Regions from separate parts of the Paenibacillus sp. ALE2 genome, predicted to be linked through region 1. Evidence: a T-box and tRNA genes for the amino acid it is inferred to sense, from the RefSeq annotation. Region 1 holds a T-box; the other holds one or more tRNA genes.
What was found. The T-box of region 1 lies ahead of ileS (isoleucine--tRNA ligase). A T-box ahead of a tRNA ligase gene usually reads a tRNA of that ligase, here a tRNA-Ile.
Positions count from the first base shown of each region.

Region 2: it encodes a tRNA-Ile, which carries the amino acid that the T-box ahead of ileS (isoleucine--tRNA ligase) is inferred to sense. The anticodon was not compared.

Region 1 is NZ_CM134213.1:3,626,190-3,631,351, reverse strand. It holds gene ileS (isoleucine--tRNA ligase) at 1-2,921, opposite strand, end outside; T-box leader at 3,000-3,278, opposite strand; gene ACXHJ1_RS15895 (DivIVA domain-containing protein) at 3,449-3,958, opposite strand; gene ACXHJ1_RS15890 (YlmH family RNA-binding protein) at 4,131-4,913, opposite strand; gene ACXHJ1_RS15885 (YggT family protein) at 4,922-5,162, opposite strand, start outside.
Region 2 is NZ_CM134213.1:1,128,677-1,133,838, forward strand. It holds gene ACXHJ1_RS04760 (response regulator) at 1-75, shown strand, start outside; gene ACXHJ1_RS04765 (PAS domain-containing sensor histidine kinase) at 68-1,171, shown strand; tRNA gene ACXHJ1_RS04770 (tRNA-Gly) at 1,376-1,446, opposite strand; tRNA gene ACXHJ1_RS04775 (tRNA-Pro) at 1,456-1,529, opposite strand; tRNA gene ACXHJ1_RS04780 (tRNA-Arg) at 1,552-1,628, opposite strand; tRNA gene ACXHJ1_RS04785 (tRNA-Cys) at 1,655-1,725, opposite strand; tRNA gene ACXHJ1_RS04790 (tRNA-Gly) at 1,736-1,810, opposite strand; tRNA gene ACXHJ1_RS04795 (tRNA-Leu) at 1,817-1,904, opposite strand; tRNA gene ACXHJ1_RS04800 (tRNA-Lys) at 1,920-1,995, opposite strand; tRNA gene ACXHJ1_RS04805 (tRNA-Gln) at 2,000-2,074, opposite strand; tRNA gene ACXHJ1_RS04810 (tRNA-His) at 2,093-2,165, opposite strand; tRNA gene ACXHJ1_RS04815 (tRNA-Tyr) at 2,184-2,269, opposite strand; tRNA gene ACXHJ1_RS04820 (tRNA-Thr) at 2,274-2,349, opposite strand; tRNA gene ACXHJ1_RS04825 (tRNA-Phe) at 2,375-2,447, opposite strand; tRNA gene ACXHJ1_RS04830 (tRNA-Asp) at 2,499-2,575, opposite strand; tRNA gene ACXHJ1_RS04835 (tRNA-Met) at 2,601-2,674, opposite strand; tRNA gene ACXHJ1_RS04840 (tRNA-Val) at 2,704-2,779, opposite strand; tRNA gene ACXHJ1_RS04845 (tRNA-Glu) at 2,787-2,858, opposite strand; tRNA gene ACXHJ1_RS04850 (tRNA-Ser) at 2,890-2,981, opposite strand; tRNA gene ACXHJ1_RS04855 (tRNA-Met) at 2,985-3,058, opposite strand; tRNA gene ACXHJ1_RS04860 (tRNA-Asn) at 3,092-3,167, opposite strand; tRNA gene ACXHJ1_RS04865 (tRNA-Ala) at 3,172-3,247, opposite strand; tRNA gene ACXHJ1_RS04870 (tRNA-Ile) at 3,273-3,346, opposite strand; rRNA gene rrf (5S ribosomal RNA) at 3,383-3,499, opposite strand; rRNA gene ACXHJ1_RS04880 (23S ribosomal RNA) at 3,651-5,162, opposite strand, start outside.

The DNA.
Region 1 (5,162 bases):
TACTTTTCAATCGGCAGATCCAGCTTTTTGCGGTAGTCTTGTACCGCACGAACCACTTCACGTACCCAGCCCTCTTGCTCAAGCTCCGGTGTAATGTCTGTGTTCAACGCTACCGTTAAGCCATAGCCAGAAGCAGAAGCGAAGCCTTCTTTCGCTTTTTTCTCCACCAGCAATTCCTCAGCTGTAACTTGCAACTCTTCTCCTTCTGGAGAAGCCACGTTCAGTACCCCTTTTTCTACAACAGAACGAGTTTCTTCAGCAGACATTCCCTTGAAAAGATTTTGTAGGAATCCGACATTTTTGCCGTATTTCTTGCCTGCCACTTTCAAATTCAGCTTCAATGTAAAATCTACAAATCCGCTATCGTCCGTCTCAACATGAATATGCTTCACATTGATCTCATCTTTGATAATTTCCTCATAGCCACCCAGGTCAAAATCCTGATCCATAGACAGAATCAACTCAGACAACGGTTGACGTGTTTTCAAACCCGTTTCGTTACGGACATTACGTGCTAATTCAACGACGCGACGTGCCGTTTCCATATCTCGCTCCAGTTCCAGATCAATTAAGGATTCATTGGCAGACGGATAGTCATCCAGATGAACACTTTCCCCATTGCTCAGGTTGAGGTAAATATCCTCAGCAAGCAGCGGTGTGAACGGTGCAAGCAGCTTCGCCGTCGTTAACAGCACCTCCGTCAGTGTGCGGTACGCATCCAGCTTATCTTCTGTAAGCCCGTTACCCCAGAATCGATCACGTGAACGACGGATATACCAGTTACTCAGTTCATCCACAAACGACTCAATCGCTTTGGCAGAGTTCAGGAAGTCATTGACAGACAATGCTTTGTCCACAACCAAAATTAAGCTGTTCAGACGGGACAAAATCCAGCGATCCAATTTGTGTGCTGATGGCTTGAACGGATGCTGTGCCGGATCAAATCCGTCAATATCTGCATACAAAGTCAGAAATGCGTGTGTATTGACAAGCGTATCTACCAGCTTCGATTTAGCTTCGCCTACGATGCCTTTGGAAAAACGTTTGCTATTCCATGGTGCGCTATCGGAGAGCAATGCCCAGCGGAAAGCGTCTGTACCGTACTCGTCAATTACTTCCCACGGATCGATAACATTGCCCTTCGATTTGGACATTTTCTGACCCTGCTCATCCAGTACATGACCTGTTGCCATGACAGCTTTGTAAGGAGCTTTGCCAGTCAGCATAGTCGAAACCGCAAGCAAGCTATAGAACCAGCCACGAGTCTGGTCAATCCCTTCACAGATCATATCTGCTGGAAATTGCTGCTCGAACGTTTCATTATTCTCAAAAGGATAATGATGCTGTGCAAACGGCATAGAACCGCTATCGAACCATACGTCGATGACTTCCGGTGTGCGAGTCATTTCGTATTTACCGCATTGGCTACGAACCTTGATATCATCTACATATGGTTTGTGTAGCTCGATATCCGCCGGCACGTCCCCAATCGCACGTTCTCTCAACTCAGCAATACTGTGGGGTGCAAACTGTTCTCCAGTTTCCTCACAAACCCAGATATTAAGCGGTGTACCCCAATAGCGATCACGACTGATGTTCCAGTCCACCAGTTCCTCCAAAAACTTGCCAAAGCGTCCTTCGCGTACATGACCTGGGTACCATTCAACTTCGCTGTTGTTGGCAATCAGTTGATTCTTGATCGCAGTTGTTTTGATAAACCAGCTGTCCATAGCATAGTACAGTAATGGAGTATCGCAGCGCCAGCAGAACGGATAGCTATGCTCGTATTTTTCCTTGCTGTACAGCAAACCTTTTTCGGATAGCATTTTCACAATATCTACATCACAATCTTTCACAAAACGGCCTGCAAAATCAGTGATTTCAGCTACATAGTTACCTTGAAGATCCACTACGTTGATAAACCCAACACCATTTTCACGACATACGCGATAGTCATCCTCACCATGTGCCGGAGCCATATGAACGATACCTGTACCGCTGGAGTCTGTTACGAACTTCGCACCCAGAATTTGGTTACCCTTTTCCACCTGAAAATAAGTAAATGGCGGGGTATAGGTTTGGCCTACCAGTTCAGAACCCGATAGTGTGCCAATCACTTCATGATCACCTTTAATTACGGTCTCAACCAGATTTTTAGCAACGATGTATACACCATCTTCTTGCTTCACACGTGCGTATTCCAGCTCAGGGTTGACAGCGAGCGCCACGTGGCTCGGCAAGGTCCAAGGTGTTGTCGTCCAGGCCAGTACATATTCACCACTGCTATGCAGCTTGAATTTGGCCGTGGCACTCAGATCCTTTACATCTTTGTAGCCCTGTGCTACTTCATGGGAACTTAGCGTCGTCTGACAATCCGGGCAATACGGACTCACACGATGACCACGATACAGCAGGTCTTTCTCATGAATCGTCGCCAAAATGTTCCATACGCTCTCGATATAGTTATTGTCCAAGGTAATGTACGGGTGATCAAGGTCTGTCCAGTATCCGATCGCTTCGGTTAAATCGCGCCATTGCTGCTCGTATTCAAACACGCTCGCTTTACATTTTTTAATAAATTTCTCAACACCATATTCTTCAATTTCAGGTTTGTGGGAGATCCCCAGTTGCTTTTGCACACCCAGTTCCACCGGCAGGCCATGCGTATCCCAACCCGCCTTCCGTACGACACGATATCCCTTCATAGTCTGATAGCGGCCGACGAAATCCTTAATTACGCGACCCAGCACATGACCGATGTGTGGTTTGCCGTTAGCTGTTGGTGGGCCCTCATAAAACACAAAATTGGGCTTTCCTTCACGATTGGTAATGGATTTACGGAATGTGTCCTCCTGTTTCCATTTGCTCAGGATGCGTAGGTCACGTGACCGTGCTTTTTCTTTAACATCCACTCTGTTCATAACGTTATACTTCCTCTCTGCTCATCATTAATTGTTCTAGCGCACTTAAAAAAGCAACAAAAAAAGCCCCATCCCTGTAAAAGGGACGAGACTGTGCTCGCGTTACCACCCTGATTCCGTAAATAGACCAATCTAAAAAGACGATCTTGTCACGACTCTCTGAGCCCTACTCTACTTCAGCAGGGCGCCATTATAACGCATGGCAAACGGTGATCGCTTACACACGCCCCAAGTTTAAGCGCTTCAGCTCACTTCTCCGGGAGGATCTTCAGTCATGTTCTGAACGTTGGCTTGCACCGGTAGGCCAACTCTCTGAGGGACAAATCATGACGTACTCGTTCCCATCAACGAATTAAACATGTTAAATTCATCGAAATCTTAAATCAGCAACATCGTTGCCTTGAATCACAACCATCAACCGATAGACGGATAATCGTTGAATTCAGTATAGTATTTACAGTTATAGCCTGTTTAAAGATAAAAGTCAACCCTAACAAGACCTAATAAAAGCTTGTCAGAAATCAAAATTAGTAAATTTCTTTCATTTCACGCTCGCGCTCCAGCACTTCGCGTTCCCGGTTTTCAAGTGCTTCCCAGCCATCTTGGCTTAACAAGTCGAGCTGCGCTTCCACCAATGTACGAAACCGTGCTCGGTAAATTGAAGCCTGTTTCTTCAGCTCTTCAACCTCCAACGCGATTTTACGGGATTTGGACAATGCTTCGTTCACAATACGATCCGCATTTTTTTCCGCTTCCTTCACGATCAGTTGAGATTCTTTCTTGGCGTTGTTGCGAACTTCATCAGCTGCTTCCTGCGCGACAATAATTGTCTTGCTCAGTGTATCCTCAATCGTCGCGAAATGATCGAGCTTCTCCTGTACGTTCAACAACTGGGTGCTCAATTCTTTATTTTCACGGATAACGCCCTCGTAGTCCTTGATCACCTGATCCAAAAATTCATTAACTTGATCCTCATCATAACCGCGAAGCCGGCGGGCAAATTCCTTATTATGTATATCCAATGGCGTTAATGGCATGCCGTCCACCTCCTATAAGATTGACAAAAAATTCATTTTCCGCGTCACGACGCTCAATATCATCTATCGGTCATCATACCCCGTTTTGTGAATACTGTACAGAGCAAAATCGTTCCAGTTCAACGCTATAGGTTAATTCTTTCGACAGAAATCTCATGAATCCTGCCTTCAGCTATACAAACTTACCAATTTTGACACGGAATCTACCCTTTTTTGTCATCCCGTCTGTTTCAAGCACTTTAAAACGCCCAAATCCCTGCATGGAAATAACGTCCCCAACTTTAAGTGAAGTCGATGGATTCTCCTCCACCTTCCAGTTTACCCGACATCGTCCCGCTCGAATCGGTGTTAATATTTTACTGCGACTCAATTTGTAGACGTCACTAGCAATCCCGTCCAGACGCAAAGAAGCCACCGTCAGATCCATCGCCTCTAATGCAACTTCCTTCGTTCGGAGACTTGCTACTGGCAACAGTTCTGTCCATACATGAACACGATGTACCTGCTGCAAATGCATGGTCATAAAATCTCCAATCTCTGACGCCACCAATACATGACACCCATCATCCAGCACATGAATGTCGCCGATTTTGCCACGCTTGATTCCAAGCCCCAAAATGGCACCTAGATAATCACCGTGCTCAAGGGTATTGATTTTATGATCATCAGAAGTGATGGAAAGGACCTGAATTCCCATTTCCTCATCGTCCAAATACGAATAATCGGGCGCAATCAGCGCCCGCTTTCGTTCCGAAGCCATGTATCCGCCATCTACCCTAATCGTGACCTTGTCTTCCTTCGAAGCAAGTGTCTCCAATATGTACTGTTGCCGCGGATCCAAAAAATCAGTCAGCTTCTGCTCATGATAAGCTCCCGCATGACTGATCCATTCGGAAGCACGATCCACATAATCCCGTTCATCCGGGTGAAAATGCTCATAAATCTCAGTCCGCATAAATCCTCCTAGACGAAATTGCCGATTAAAGAAATCAAACCGTACGATGCAAAACGCAGAGCAATCAGCGCTACGATAGGTGAAATATCAATCATCCCGAAGATTGGCGGTATAAACCTGCGGAAAGGAGACAAATATGGCTCCACAAACCTGGCAAGTAAATCACCGATCACACTCTCTCTGGCATTAGGAAGCCATGACAGCAGGACATATGCAATGATCATGTACGAATAAATCTGAAATAGCCAG
Region 2 (5,162 bases), 2.5 Mb from region 1:
GAGAAGCTTAACTTGAAAACACGGCCTGAGTTGGTCAAATTTGCACTGAAAAAGGGGTTGCTCCATTATGAATGAACCTTCTAACCCTTTACTGCAGCCCGCCTTTGGGGAGTCAACCGATAAACTACTGAATGATTTGGAAATTCATATACCAGATTCTCCTTTTCTCCATGTACTGCGTAGTTCTCTCCACCAGCTATCCAATCTAAAATTTGCTCTAGATACATCTTCCATCGTTGCTCTGACCGATCATCGAGGAATTATTCAGTACGTAAACGATAAGTTCTGTGAGATTTCGCAATATAGTCGTGAAGAATTGATCGGGCAGGATCATCGTCTCATTAATTCGGGCTATCATACTCGAGCCTTCATGAAGAACCTGTGGACTACGATCCGTTCTGGTGAGGTATGGCAGGGAGAAATACGAAATCGTGCTAAAGATAACAGCTACTACTGGGTGAATACTACGATTGTTCCATTTATGGACGAGGAAGGTAAACCCTATCAGTACTTAGCGATCCGTAATGAAGTAACTAAATTAAAAAAAGTAGAGGCAGAGCTTCAGACCATGATGACGCAAGTCATGCAAATACAGGAGGAAGAGCGTAAACGCTTTTCAAGAGAGCTTCATGATGGGATTGGTCAAAGCCTGTTTTCACTTATTATTCAACTAGATAGCCAACTAGCTGAACAACCCAACGCTACTTTGGAAAATTTGCGTGCACAGGTAACCGATATCATTAAAGATGTTCGTGGCCTAGCGTGGGAACTTCGTCCCTCAGTTCTGGATGATTTGGGTGTCGTACCGGCCCTAAGAACTTATATTGAAAATTTCTGTTCGCATTACGGAATCGAAGTGCATTTTCAATGTACTTTACGTAAACGCCTTGATATCCGAAAAGAAATAGCAATCTATAGAATTGTACAGGAAGCACTGACGAATGTGGCTAAATACGCAGATGTAGCAGAAGCATACGTTGATGTAGAGGATCAAGACGAAATAATAAAAGTAACTATTCAGGATGAGGGTATGGGCTTCTCTGGAGAATCCAAAGGAGAGGGAGTTGGATTGTTCAGCATGGAAGAACGAGCTAGAGGAGTAGGCGGCTTCTTGAGCATGACCTCTGCTCCAAATCAGGGAACCTCCATACAGCTGACCATACCAGTGTAAAACCTGTGTACTAGATCAGTTATCGGTGTATACTCACTGCAGGAGCAGAAGGAATACACCGATAGCAAGGATTATCGATAGTCAACACTTTATAGAATCTATGGAAGATAAACATACAAAAAAAGAGAGAGCTCTGTCCCCAGACAGGCTCTCTTTATTTATAAGGTGTCACCACTGAGGCAACAAGAATCCGCTATAGCAAAAAGCGGGTGATGGGAATCGAACCCACGCTACCAGCTTGGAAGGCTGGAGTTCTACCATTGAACTACACCCGCAAATCAGTATCGGGATGACACGATTTGAACATGCGACCCCCTGGTCCCAAACCAGGTGCTCTACCAAGCTGAGCTACATCCCGACATTATACATTTTTTAATAAATGGCGCGCCCTGAGAGATTCGAACTCCCGGCCTTTTGATTCGTAGTCAAACGCTCTATCCAGCTGAGCTAAGGGCGCATATTTAGTTCCATAATGAGCAGTCAAGGCGCCACCCAGATTTGAACTGGGGATGAAGCTTTTGCAGAGCTTTGCCTTACCACTTGGCTATGGCGCCGTATGGATAATGGAGCGGACGACGGGAATCGAACCCGCGACCCTCGCCTTGGCAAGGCGATGCTCTACCGCTGAGCCACGTCCGCAAAATATGGTGCGGTCGAGAGGACTCGAACCTCCACGGGGGGTTAGCCCACACGGACCTGAACCGTGCGCGTCTGCCAATTCCGCCACGACCGCAAAATAACTTATAAATGGTGAGCCATGAAGGACTCGAACCTTCGACACCCTGATTAAAAGTCAGGTGCTCTACCAACTGAGCTAATGGCTCTTAATGGCTGGGGATATAGGATTTGAACCTATGCATGACGGAGTCAAAGTCCGTTGCCTTACCGCTTGGCTAATCCCCATTAAATTAAGAATCAAAGGGCGGCCGATGGGGCTTGAACCCACGAATGCCGGAGTCACAGTCCGGTGCGTTAACCACTTCGCCACGACCGCCATATGATTATAAAAGACTGGTGGAGGATGATGGATTCGAACCACCGAACCCGTAAGGGAGCAGATTTACAGTCTGATGCGTTTGGCCACTTCGCTAATCCTCCAAAATGGTGCCGGCGAGAGGACTTGAACCCCCAACCTACTGATTACAAGTCAGTTGCTCTACCAATTGAGCTACACCGGCACATTGCCAATTCCCACTTGAAAGGTGGCTCGGGACGGAATCGAACCGCCGACACGAGGATTTTCAGTCCTCTGCTCTACCGACTGAGCTACCGAGCCATGTTTTATTTTACAACTATATCATATAGTTTACACTATATGTAGTTAAAATGGCGGAACTGACGGGATTCGAACCCGCGATCTCCTGCGTGACAGGCAGGCATGTTAGGCCTCTACACCACAGTTCCAAAGGCATTTCCAATAGGAAATTAATTGCGGGGGCAGGATTTGAACCTACGACCTTCGGGTTATGAGCCCGACGAGCTACCGAACTGCTCCACCCCGCGACATCAAAGATATTTCACAATATTATTAATGGTGGAGGCTGAGGGGATCGAACCCCCGACCCTCTGCTTGTAAGGCAGATGCTCTCCCAGCTGAGCTAAGCCTCCATAATTATGACCCGTAGGGGATTCGAACCCCTGTTACCTCCGTGAAAGGGAGGTGTCTTAACCCCTTGACCAACGGGCCTTGCAAAATGAATTCTGATTTAATAATTTTGTGGCGGAGAGAGAGGGATTCGAACCCTCGCACCACTTACGCAGTCTAACCCCTTAGCAGAGGGTCCCCTTATAGCCACTTGGGTATCTCTCCGAGTAGCGGCAGAGGGGATCGAACCCCCGACCTCACGGGTATGAACCGTACGCTCTAGCCAGCTGAGCTACGCCGCCACCTTATATATAAAATTCAGAAGTATTGAAATATGGCTCCCCGAACAGGACTCGAACCTGTGACAACTCGATTAACAGTCGAGTGCTCTACCAACTGAGCTATCAGGGAATATTGGTGGAGCCAAGGGGGATCGAACCCCTGACCTCCTGCGTGCAAGGCAGGCGCTCTCCCAGCTGAGCTATAGCCCCAAACTTTTAGTCAATCTAGAAATGATGGGCCTTAGTGGACTCGAACCACCGACCTCACCCTTATCAGGGGTGCGCTCTAACCAGCTGAGCTAAAGGCCCTAATTCATTAAATTTTATCATCCTTTAAAGGATTTTGCTTGGCGGCGTCCTACTCTCCCAGGACCCTGCGGTCCAAGTACCATCGGCGCTGGAGGGCTTAACGGTCGTGTTCGGGATGGGTACGTGTGGAACCCCTCCGCTATCGCCACCAAACATGAATTTGCCTCGCAAATTCTTCCGTAAGGTTATTCGGTTCATCACAAATTGTGTGAATAAATAGCCATACGCTTGTCGTATGTACTTCTACATACCTTCAAGGTTACACCCTGAAAACTGGATCCGAAACTTCATTGCGCCTTATCTTTAGGATAAGCCCTCGACCGATTAGTATTGGTCAGCTCCATGCATTACTGCACTTCCACCCCCAACCTATCTACCTCGTCGTCTTCAAGGGGTCTTACATACTGGGAAATCTCATCTTGAGGGGGGCTTCACGCTTAGATGCTTTCAGCGCTTATCCCTTCCGTACATAGCTACCCAGCGGTGCTCCTGGCGGAACAACTGGTACACCAGCGGTACGTCCATCCCGGTCCTCTCGTACTAAGGACAGCTCCTCTCAAATTTCCTACGCCCACGACAGATAGGGACCGAACTGTCTCACGACGTTCTGAACCCAGCTCGCGTACCGCTTTAATGGGCGAACAGCCCAACCCTTGGGACCTACTTCAGCCCCAGGATGCGATGAGCCGACATCGAGGTGCCAAACCTCCCCGTCGATGTGGACTCTTGGGGGAGATAAGCCTGTTATCCCCAGGGTAGCTTTTATCCGTTGAGCGATGGCCCTTCCATGCGGTACCACCGGATCACTAAGCCCGACTTTCGTCCCTGCTCGACTTGTAGGTCTCGCAGTCAAGCTCCCTTCTGCCTTTGCACTCTTCGAATGATTTCCAACCATTCTGAGGGAACCTTGGGGCGCCTCCGTTACTCTTTAGGAGGCGACCGCCCCAGTCAAACTGCCCACCTGACACTGTCCTCGTACCGGATCACGGTACCAAGTTAGAACCTAGATACGATCAGGGTGGTATCCCAAGGATGCCTCCTCTCAAGCTGGCGCTCAAGATTCAACGGCTCCCACCTATCCTGTACAGATCGTACCCAAATTCAATATCAAGCTGCAGTAAAGCTCCATGGGGTCTTTCCGTCTTGTCGCGGGTAACCTGCATCTTCACAGGTATTAAAATTTCACCGGATCTCTCGTTGAGACAGCGCCCAAGTCGTTACGCCATTCGTGCGGGTCAGAATTTACCTGACAAGGAATTTCGCTACCTTAGGACCGTTATAGTTACGGCCGCCGTTTACTGGGGCTTCGGTTCATAGCTTCGCTCTTACGAGCTTACCACTCCCCTTAACCTTCCAGCACCGGGCAGGCGTCAGCCCGTATACTTCGCCTTGCGGCTTCGCACAGACCTGTGTTTTTGCTAAACAGTCGCTTGGGCCTTTTCACTGCGGCCCCCTCGGGCTATTCACCCTACCGAGGCACCCCTTCTCCCGAAGTTACGGGGTCATTTTGCCGAGTTCCTTAACGAGAGTTCTTCCGCGCGCCTTAGAATTCTCTTCTCGCCTACCTGTGTCGGTTTGCGGTACGGGCACCTTCTCCTGGCTAGAGGCTTTTCTTGGCAGTCTGAGATCATGACCTTCGCTACTATAATTTTCGCTCCCCATCACAGCCCAGCCTTACGATGTGCGGATTTGCCTACACATCAGCCTCACTGCTTAGACGGACATCCATCAGTCCGCGTCACTACCCTACTGCGTCACCCCATCGCTCATCACGGATTACGGTGGTACAGGAATTTCGACCTGTTGTCCTTCGACT